DNA from 2 places in the Streptomyces sp. NPDC051738 genome. Region 1 is predicted to be linked to the other one. Evidence: riboswitches for the same ligand, from Rfam matches in the RefSeq annotation. Region 1 holds a riboswitch; the other holds the start of a gene.
The links. A riboswitch is a leader RNA that binds a small molecule or an ion and turns the genes downstream of it on or off. The one in region 1 is predicted to bind thiamine pyrophosphate.
Positions count from the first base shown of each region.

Region 2: another riboswitch for thiamine pyrophosphate. It lies ahead of thiO (glycine oxidase ThiO); the one in region 1 lies ahead of thiC (phosphomethylpyrimidine synthase ThiC).

Region 1 is NZ_JBITCM010000001.1:867,923-873,392, forward strand. Features, by position in the region: gene ACIA8X_RS03905 (YibE/F family protein) at 264-1,859, opposite strand; TPP riboswitch at 2,180-2,369, shown strand; gene thiC (phosphomethylpyrimidine synthase ThiC) at 2,362-4,164, shown strand; gene ACIA8X_RS03915 (hypothetical protein) at 4,360-5,229, opposite strand; gene ACIA8X_RS03920 (metallophosphoesterase) at 5,423-5,470, opposite strand, start outside.
Region 2 is NZ_JBITCM010000007.1:50,495-55,964, reverse strand. Features, by position in the region: gene ACIA8X_RS17940 (NAD(P)/FAD-dependent oxidoreductase) at 45-1,262, opposite strand; gene ACIA8X_RS17935 (hypothetical protein) at 1,295-1,693, opposite strand; TPP riboswitch at 1,746-1,857, shown strand; gene thiO (glycine oxidase ThiO) at 1,855-3,021, shown strand; gene thiS (sulfur carrier protein ThiS) at 3,018-3,230, shown strand; gene ACIA8X_RS17920 (thiazole synthase) at 3,234-4,028, shown strand; gene pknB (Stk1 family PASTA domain-containing Ser/Thr kinase) at 4,147-5,470, shown strand, end outside.

The DNA.
Region 1 (5,470 bases):
TGGGGGTGGCGTAACGCTTCGCCGGGTGCAAACGGCGTGCGTGGGAGCGCTTCCTCGCCGGGCGTGCTCCGGATTGCGCCGGGTGGGCGAGGCCGGCCGTGTCGGATCGGCGGGCGGACCCCTCACCGCCCCCCTCCGCTGTCTCAGCGCTTACGTCGCGCCCTGGCTGCCTCTGTCGCCGTCTCAGCGCTCACGTCGCGCTCTCACTGCCCCCACCGCCGTCTCACCGACTCCATCGCCATCTCACCGCTTGCATCGCCGTCTCACCGCTTACGCCGTCGTCCCCGCCCGCCGCGCCCAGGAGCCGGCTGTGCGCCCGCCGGGACCGGCTGGGTACCCGTCGACGCCGCCCCCTTCTCCGGCCGGTCGGCCGAGACCACCAGGGCCGCGAGAGCCGTGGTGACCGGCACCGAGGCGACCAGGCCGATGGAGCCCACCAGCGTGCGCACGATCTCCTCCGCCACCAGCTCACTGTTGGCGACCGTGCCGACGCCGCTCTGCGCGATCGAGAAGAGCAGCAGCAGCGGCAGCGCGGCGCCCGCGTAGGCGAGGACGAGTGTGTTGACGACGGACGCGATGTGGTCGCGGCCGATGCGGATGCCTGCGCGGTACAGCCCGCGCCAGCCCATCGTCGGGTTGGCCTCGTGCAGTTCCCAGACGGCGGACGTCTGCGTGACCGTCACGTCGTCGAGGACACCGAGGGAACCGATGATGACGCCGGCGAGGAGCAGACCGCTCATGTCGATCGACGGGTACAGCCCGTGGATCAGGCCGGTGTTGTCGTCCGTGTTGCCGGTGAGCGCGGCCCAGTCGATGAAACCCGAGCCCAGGAAGCCGATCAGCAGCAGCGAGAGCAGTGTGCCGAACACCGCCACGGACGTACGTGCCGACAGGCCGTGGCACATGTAGAGGGCGATCAGCATGATGGCGCTCGCCCCGACCACCGCCACGACCAGCGGGTTCGAGCCCTGCAGGATCGCCGGCAGGATGAAGGAGGTCAGCACCAGGAAGCTGACGGCCAGCGCGATCAGCGCCATGACACCGCGCATCCGGCCCACCACCACGACGGCGAGCGCGAAGATGCCGGCGAGCACCGTCATCGGCACCCGGCGGTTCACATCGGTGACCGAGTACTGCAGGTCCTTCGGCGCCGAGGGCTCATAGGCGACGACGACCTCCTGGCCCTCGTGCAACTGCCGTGACTGGTCGGGTTGCACGATCTCCGTGAACGTACGGCCCTTGTCCTGGCCCGTGTCGACGCGGATCGTCGCCTTCTTGCAGGTGCCGTTCTCCTGCTGCACGGCGGAGGAACCCTCGGCGGTGGAGGTGTCGCCGGTCGGGGGCACCCCCGAGGCACCCGCGGCCTTGCAGCTCACTTCGATCACCTTGGTGACCGTGGCCTGCTGAGTCTGCCGGTCGAAGCCGACGCCCGTGCGCTCGTGCGGCGGGGCACCGCCCGGCCACAGCACCGCGAGGCCCACCACCACCGCCGCGGCGAAGGGGATCAGGATCGCCGCGATGACCTTGCGCAGGTGTCGGGAGACAGGCGCCGCAGGACCGTGGGCGTGACTGTGCGAGTGCCCGAACCCACCACCGTCATCGCCGCCCCGCGAGCCGCCGGATCCGGTTCCGTGCCCGTGACCGCCGCCGGAATCGCGCCCGGGCCCATGACCGCCACCGCCACCGGAGTCGTGCCCGTGCCCATACCCGTCACCCGGGCCGGGCCCCTGCCGCGGCGGTCCACCGGACCCGGGACCGCGCTCGTACGGTCCACCGGACCCCGGACGGTGCCCATGCGGTCCACCGGCCCCTGGTCCGCGCCCGTGACCGCCGCCGGACTCGCCCCCGAGCGCCTGCATCCCGCCGGTCCCGGGGCCGTGCTCGTGCCAGCCGTCGGATTGAGCCGCGTGATCGTCGTGACCCTCGCCTCCGGATTCGCCTCCAGATCCGCCTCCGGGCCCACGGCCATACCCGCCGTCGTATCTCGCCCCGGGAACCCCCGAACCCCGGCCGTCGCTACGGCCGTTGCCCCGTGCGGAGCCGTTTCCGGCGCCGGATCCGTGGGGCCGCTCGGGCGGTGGGTAGGGCGGTTCATGCGTCGTGGTCACCGCCCGATCATCGCAAGAACGACCGGGGCCCTCTGTTCACCGCGCCCGAATTGACGCTAGCGTGGTGCCACCTTTGTACACGCGGGAGCTCGGAGCACCGGGCTGAGAGGGCGCTGACCTCCGTCCCAGCGATGTTTCACATGAAACATCACTCATCGCGAGTGATGTTTCACACGAAACGTCGGCAGACGGAAGCCGCTGCGTCGACCGCCGAACCTGTTACCGGGTAATGCCGGCGTAGGGAGTAGGTCTCATGACCATCAAGGACGCGCGCACGCCTGCCTCCACCCAGGACGAACAGTCCATTCAGGGCGAAAACCCCACGGAGGCCGGGAAGTCCATCGGCTGGCACAAGGCGTACGTCGAGGGCTCACGCCCCGACCTGCGGGTGCCGGTCCGACAGGTGCACCTCACCAACGGGCAGTCGGTCACGCTGTACGACACATCGGGCCCGTACACCGATCCAGTCGCCGAGACCGACGTCCGCAGGGGACTGACCCCGCTGCGGGAGAACTGGATCATCGGCCGCGGCGACACCGAGGAGTACGCGGGCCGTCCCGTCCGTCCCGAGGACGACGGCATCAAGCACACCTCGCCGCGCGGCGGTCTGCGCAACCTCGACGCGGTCTTCCCAGGCCGGCCGCGCCAGCCTCGTCGCAGCCGTGACGGCCAAGCGGTCACGCAGCTCGCCTATGCGCGCCGCGGCGAGATCACGCCCGAGATGGAGTTCGTGGCCATCCGGGAGAACGTTTCTCCCGAGGTGGTCCGCGAGGAGATCGCCGCGGGCCGGGCGGTCCTGCCCGCCAACGTCAACCACCCGGAGATCGAGCCGATGATCATCGGCAAGCGGTTCCTGGTGAAGGTCAACGCCAACATCGGCAACTCCGCGGTCACCTCCTCCATCGAGGAGGAGGTCGAGAAGATGACCTGGGCGACCCGCTGGGGCGCCGACACGGTCATGGACCTGTCGACCGGCCGCAACATCCACACCACCCGTGAGTGGGTGCTGCGCAACTCCCCCGTGCCCATCGGTACGGTGCCGCTCTACCAGGCGCTGGAGAAGGTCGACGGCCGCGCCGAGGAGCTGACCTGGGAGATCTACAAGGACACGGTCATCGAACAGGCCGAGCAGGGCGTGGACTACATGACGGTCCACGCGGGTGTGCGCCTGCCGTATGTGCCGCTCACCGCCAACCGCAAGACCGGCATCGTCTCGCGCGGCGGTTCGATCATGGCGGCCTGGTGCCTGGCGCACCACAAGGAGTCGTTCCTCTACGAGAACTTCGAGGAGCTCTGCGAGATCCTCGCCGCCTACGACGTGACGTACTCCCTCGGCGACGGCCTGCGGCCCGGCTCGATCGCGGATGCCAACGACGATGCGCAGTTCGCGGAGTTGAGGACGCTCGGGGAACTCAACACGATCGCCAAGCGTTTCAACGTACAGACCATGATCGAGGGCCCGGGACACGTCCCGATGCACAAGATCAAGGAGAACATCGACCTTCAGCAGGAGATCTGCGATGAAGCTCCGTTCTATACGCTCGGCCCGCTGACCACGGACGTCGCTCCGGCGTACGACCACATCACCTCCGGCATCGGTGCCGCGATGATCGCCTGGTGGGGCACGGCCATGCTCTGCTACGTCACGCCCAAGGAGCACCTGGGCCTGCCCAACCGTGACGACGTCAAGACCGGCGTCATCACCTACAAGATCGCCGCCCACGCAGCCGATCTCGCCAAGGGACACCCCGGTGCGCAGGAGTGGGACGACGCGCTGTCCGACGCCCGCTTCGAGTTCCGGTGGGAGGACCAGTTCAACCTGGCTCTCGACCCGGACACGGCACGGGAGTTCCACGACGAGACCCTGCCGGCCGAGCCCGCCAAGACGGCCCACTTCTGCTCCATGTGCGGGCCGAAGTTCTGCTCGATGAAGATCTCCCAGGACATCCGCCGCCAACACGGCGGTTCCCAGGGGGAGATCGAGGAGGGCATGGCTCAGAAGTCGAAGGAGTTCGCGGCGGCGGGCAACCGGGTGTACCTGCCGATCGCGGACTGACGCCGACGTCCTGACCCAGGGCGCCATGCCCCGGTGTCCGGTGCGCGTGGCCGGGTGTCCGGCGCGTGGCCGGGTGTCCGGCGTGCTGCCCGGCTGTTCGGCTTGCGCCTCCCCGAGGAGGTCTCCTCGGGGCTCCGTCGAGGAGGAGGGTCCCCTGGCGGGGGCTCTCCTACGGCGGGGGCGCAAGCCGAGGGGCTACTCCGGCTGGTGTTCCGGCCCTCCGAAGTCCGGGCTGCTGTAGTCCGGGCTGGAGAAACTCGGGCGCGGGCCCGTGGAGGAGCCGTCGCCGGGGCTGCTGAAACCCGGGCGGTCGTAGCCGAGGTTCGGGATACGGCCGGCGGGTGTCGACGGTGGCAAGCGGTGCAGGGCCGATGCCGTGCCGGGGTCGGCGAGTGCCTCTCGCAGGAAAGGCAGGATGCCGCGCTCCAGCAGGGCCTCGCGCCAGGCTTCCCTGGCCCGGGTGACCTCCTCGCTCAGTTCGCCGTGCGGTCCGCTGACGAACGCGGGCCGGTTGCGCAGGGCGGTGAGCAGGAGGCCGACGGCGGCGACCAGGATCGCGGCCGCCGCCACGGCGCCGAACACCCATCCAGTGGTGAGCATCGTCGTGGCGAACGCCGGCTCGGGGTCGAACATCTTCAGGATGTAGCCCACGAGCAGGAAGATCGCCGCGGCGGTGCCGGCGAGGACGGGTGCGAGGACGGCGAGGACGGCGATGACACCGGGGCCGGCGGTCTCGGCGACTTCTCCCATGGTGGTGGCGAGCCCCATCGCGCCCGTGCCCGACTCGGTGGAGCCGGACTCGCGGGCGGACGACGGGGTGGACGGCGCCGGCTGGCGCAGTTCCTCGCGGACCTTCACGTAGTGCTGGTACTCGGTCGCCGCGGCCGCCGTGATGAGTGCGGTGGCGTTGAGCGCCATGGTGCGCAGCTGTTCGGGGTTGAGCCGCTGTCCGACAGCGGTCAGGTCCGGGTGGTGTGGTGCGGAGCGCAGCGCCTCGTCGAGGAACCGCTCGTAATCCTGGCGGTCCTCGCTGTACAGGTGCTGCGGAACGCTGTTCATGTGCATCCCCCGATGCTCCGTAGGGCTTGGGGCTCGCATGGCAACGAGCCGTCGGGCAGAAACGGAGGGGAGCCTGCTACGGATAAGCCGATGGTAGAGCGGTGACGGCACACGGTGACAGGGGGTTTCCAAAAATTGGGCCCTGGCCTGCGCCGTCTTCCGTCACTACGCCCTGGGGCGACGTCTGCCCCGTGAACGCTCAGATATCCAGGGGAAGTTGCTGGACCAGCAGCTTTCCGGCCATGGT
Region 2 (5,470 bases), on a different contig from region 1:
CGCGACACCGCCCGTACGGCACGCCCCCCCACACGCCACCGCCGCTACGCCACCGCCGCCTTCATCGGCCGCGCCGGATCCGCCAGCAGCTCCGGGTCCATCGGCGTGCCCGCCTCGATCAGTCGCCGCCCCTGCGCCAGGTCCCTCGGCCGGCCCACCGCCAGCAGGGCGACCAGTCTGTCGCCCTTCAGCCAGCAGACCGTCCACGCCGGGCCCGACGGGTCGCCGCGCCACAGGGTCGTGTCGGCTGCGGCATGGTGCCCGGCGTACTGGACGAAGCGGCCGAACTGCTCGGACCAGAAGTACGGGACCGGGTCGTAGACCGCGGCGGTCTCGCCGAGGATGTTCGCGGCGACCGTGCGCGGGCCCTGGAGGGCGTTGTCCCAGTGGTGGACCAGCAGGCGCTCGCCATACCTTCCCGAAGGAAAGGAGGCGCAGTCGCCGACCGCGTAGATGTCCGGTACGGAGGTGCGCAGGTGGTCGTCGGCCACGACGTCGCCGTGCGCGCCGAGCTCGATGCCCGAGCCGGCCAGCCAGGCCGTGGCGGGCCGGGCTCCGATGCCGACCACGACGGCGTCCGCCGACAGGAGCGAGCCGTCGTCGAGGATCACCATGCCGGGCTCGACGCGCTCCACGCGCGCGTGCGTGCGCAGCGCGGTCCCGCTGTCCGCGTACCAGGAGGTCATCGGCGCGGCCACCTCCGCGGGCAGCGCACCCGCGAGCGGCCGGTCGGCGGCCTCCACGACCGTCACAGCGCAGCCCGCCTCGCGCGCGGCCGTGGCGAACTCCGCGCCGATCCAGCCCGCACCGACGACCACGATCGCGTGCTGCCGGGCGAGCACCGGCCGCAGCCGCTCGGCGTCGTCCAGGGTGCGCAGCAGATGCACGCCGGGCACGCCCTCCGCGCCCGGCAGCCGGATCGGTTCGGCGCCGGTGGCGAGCACGAGGACGTCGTACGGGACCGGCCCGCCCTCGGTGTCCAGTTCATGGTCGGCCGGGCGCACGCCCAGCACCTCGCGCCCCAGCCGGAGCTCGATCCCGAGTGCCTCGAAGTCGACGTCGAAGGCGGAGCCCTCGGCCTTGCCGAGCAGCACTGCTTTGGACAGGGGCGGCCGGTCGTACGGCTGGTGGGGTTCGGCGCCGATCAGCGTGACCGGGCCCGTGAAGCCCTGTTCCCGAAGGGCGACCGCCGTCTGGACACCGGCCATACCGGCGCCCGCGACGACCACCCTGCGCTGCGACTGCGTCGTCTGCTCGCTCACCTGATCACCATAGACAACTGACAATTCGTCAGTCAGGAGTCGTGCGCCGTGACCTGCTCCACAGCCCTGTCCGGCATCCGCTCCACAACCTCGTCCGGGACCTGCTCCACCACACTGGTGCCGCTGCCCGGCTGCGACTCCCACTCCCAGTTCTCCTCCAGCCGCACCCGCCCGTCGGCCAGCTCGACCACGGTCGACACACAGTGCCCCGACGACGTGGTCCCGTCCCGCTTCAGCTGGACGTACCGGAAGTCCAGCCGGTCGCCTTCCCTGATGCCCACGAGATGCCCGCGTACGACGTCTCCGCCCGCGTACTCGGCCCAGATCTCGCCGTCCTTCTCGCGGTAGGTGAACCGGGTGCGGGTACCCACCTGACCTGGGGCTTGGTCCGCTACGGGGGCGAGGACGAGACCGTCGAGCGAGCGGGCCATGGGGCGAGGCTCCCTTACTGAGGCATACGGCGGCGGGCTAGGGTGGCCAACGTAAAGCACTCGCGGGAGCCCGGACGCACCGGGCTGAGAGGGAGGCTGGCGGCCTCCGACCGTACGAACCTGATCCGGGTCATGCCGGCGAAGGGAGGGGCTGGACGCCCATGTCGCGTATGCGAACGTCAGACGTCCTTGTCATCGGGGGCGGAATCATCGGCCTGGTCACGGCGTGGCGGGCCGCACAGCGCGGGTTCACGACGACCGTCGTGGACCCCGAGCCGGGCGGCGGCGCCGCCCAGGTGGCCGCCGGAATGCTGGCCGCCGTCACAGAACTGCACTACGGCGAGCAGACCCTGCTGGGCCTGAACCTCGCCTCGGCCCGCCGCTACCCGGACTTCGCGGCCGAACTCACCGACCTCACGGGCCACGACCTCGGCTACCGCCGCTGCGGCACGCTCGCCGTCGCGCTGGACTCCGACGACCGCGCCCATCTGCGGGAACTGCACACCTTGCAGCGCCAGTCAGGCCTGGAGTCCGAGTGGCTGTCGGGGCGTGACTGCCGGCGCCTGGAGCCGATGCTCGCGCCGGGCGTGCGCGGGGGGCTCAGGGTGGACGGCGACCACCAGATCGACCCGCGGCGGCTGGCCGCGGCACTGGTGGTCGCGTGCGAGCGGGCCGGCGTGGTCTTCCACCGGGCCTGGGCCGAGCGCCTCGACGTCGTACGGGAGCGGGCCGCGGGTGTCACCGCATCCGACGGCACCGCGCTGGGCGCGGGCCAGGTGGTCCTCGCGGCCGGCAGCCTGAGCGGGCGGCTCTCCGGGGTCCCGGACGCCGTACTGCCTCCCGTACGCCCGGTGAAGGGCCAGGTGCTGCGGCTGACCGTGCCGAAGCGGTACGCGCCGTTCCTGAGCCGGACCGTGCGGGCCGTGGTGCGCGGCAGCCAGGTGTATCTGGTGCCGCGCGAGAGCGGGGAGCTGGTCGTGGGGGCGACGAGCGAGGAGCTGGGCTGGGACACGACGGTGACCGCGGGCGGGGTGTACGAGCTGCTGCGCGACGCCCATGAGTTGGTGCCGGGCATCACGGAACTGCCGCTCACCGAGACGCGGGCCGGTCTGCGCCCCGGCTCTCCCGACAACGCGCCGCTGCTCGGCCCGACCGAGCTGGACGGGCTGTTGCTGGCCACCGGGCACTACCGCAACGGCGTGCTGCTGACGCCGGTCACCGGGGACGCCATGGCGCACGTCCTGGCCACCGGTGAACTCCCGGACGAGGCCCGTCCGTTCACGCCAAGGCGGTTCGGCGCCGCGGCCCTCACGGAGCAGCTCGCATGAACTCCCCGGTCACCATCTCGGTCAATGGCGAGCGTCGGCAGATCGAGCCGGGCACGGCTCTCGACACGCTCGTGAAGTCCCTCAGCGCGGCGCCCTCCGGAGTGGCCGCCGCCCTCAACGAAACCGTCGTCCCGCGCGCGCAGTGGGCGTCGACGTCCCTCTCCGAAGGGGATCGCGTCGAGGTCCTCACCGCCGTCCAAGGAGGCTGAACCATGGCCGACGATCCCTTTGTCATCGGCGGTACGTCCTTCACGTCCCGTCTGATCATGGGCACGGGCGGAGCGCCCAGCCTGGAGGTTCTGGAACGGGCGCTGGTGACGTCCGGGACGGAGCTGACGACGGTCGCGATGCGGCGCGTGAACCCGTCGGTGCACGGGTCCGTACTGTCCGTGCTGGAGAAGCTCGGGATCCAGGTGCTGCCGAACACGGCCGGGTGCTTCACGGCGGGCGAGGCCGTGCTGACGGCCCGCCTCGCGCGCGAGGCGCTCGGTACGGATCTGATCAAGCTGGAGGTCATCGCCGACGAGCGGACCCTGCTGCCGGACCCGATCGAACTGCTGGACGCGGCGGAGACGCTGGTGGACGACGGGTTCACCGTGCTGCCGTACACGAACGACGACCCGGTGCTGGCGCGGAAGCTGGAGGACGTCGGCTGTGCGGCGATCATGCCGCTGGGGTCGCCGATCGGCTCGGGACTCGGCATCCGCAACCCCCACAACTTCCAGCTGATCGTGGAGCACGCGCGCGTGCCGGTGATCCTGGACGCGGGGGCCGGTACGGCGTCGGACGCGGCGCTCGCGATGGAGCTGGGCTGCGCGGGTGTGATGCTCGCCTCGGCCGTGACGCGGGCGCAGGAGCCGGTGCTGATGGCCGACGCGATGCGGCACGCGGTGGAGGCGGGGCGGTTGGCGTACCGGGCGGGGCGGATTCCTCGGCGGCATTTCGCGGAGGCGTCGTCTCCCGCGGAGGGCCTGGCGAGGCTGGACCCCGAGCGACCCGCATTTTGAACGCACGTTCGATGAAGGTCGTCGAGCTGTGAGGCGTCCGTCACAGGTCAGCTTCAGTCCCGCCCCGATCCCGGCCGCAGCGGCGGGTGTGTCAGTGACGGCTCGTACACTCGCCTGCGTGGATACGACCCTTCAGGACCCTCTGGTCGGGCAGGTGCTCGACGGCCGGTATCGCGTGGACGCGCGGATCGCGGTCGGCGGGATGGCCACGGTCTACCGGGCCGTGGACACCCGCCTCGACCGCGTCCTCGCGCTCAAGGTGATGCATCCCGCACTGGCGGTCGACGGGGTGTTCGTCGAGCGGTTCATCCGCGAGGCGAAGTCCGTCGCCCGGCTCGCTCACCCCAACGTCGTGCAGGTCTTCGACCAGGGCACCGACGGGTCGTACGTCTATCTCGCCATGGAGTACGTCGCGGGCTGCACCCTGCGTGACGTCCTGCGTGAGCGCGGGGCGCTCCAGCCCCGGGCCGCCCTGGACATCCTGGAGCCGGTGCTCGCCGCCCTCGGCGCCGCACACCGCGCCGGGTTCGTGCACCGGGACATGAAGCCCGAGAACGTCCTCATAGGGGATGACGGCCGGGTCAAGGTCGCCGACTTCGGACTCGTGCGGTCTGTGGACACCGTGACCAGCACCACCGGTGCCGTGCTCGGCACCGTCTCCTATCTCGCGCCCGAGCAGATCGAGCAGCCCGGCGCCGCCGACGCCCGTGTCGACGTGTACGCGTGCGGTGTCGTCTTCTACGAGATGCTCACCGGCGACAAGCCGCACGACGGGGACTCCCCCGCCGTGGTGCTCTACAAGCACCTGCACGAGGACGTTCCGCCGCCCTCGGCGATCGCGCCGGGCCTGGCGTACGAGCTCGACGAGCTGGTCGCGTCGGCCACCGCGCGCACCCCGGACCTCCGCCCGTACGACGCCGTCGCACTGCTCGCGCAGGCCCGCGAGGTCCGCGCCGCGCTGACCGCCGAGCAGCTGGACGCGGTGCCGCCGCAGGCGCTCACGGCGGAGCACAGCAACGCCGACGACCGTACGAGCGTGATCCCGCGCGCGCTCAACATCCAGCGGCCGCTGCCGGTGAACGAGGACGAGCCGGATCGCGAGGCCCTTTTCAACCGGACCAGCCGGCTGCAGACGCCGCCTCCGCCGCCACCCGGGCGCCGGTCACAGACCTCGCGTGGCCCGCGCGGCCCGCTCCTCATCGTCGCAGCCGTCCTGCTGGCCCTCGGCCTCGGTGTCGGCGTCTGGTACATCAACTCCGGCCAGTTCACCAAGGTCCCGCCGCTGCTCTCCAAGACCGAGACGCAGGCCAAGGACCGGCTGGAGGACGCCGGGCTCGACGTCGGAAAGGTCGAGCGCGCCTACAGCGACACGGTCGAGCGGGGCACCGTCATCAGCACGGATCCGGGGACGGGCGCCCGCATACGGCACAACGACTCCGTGA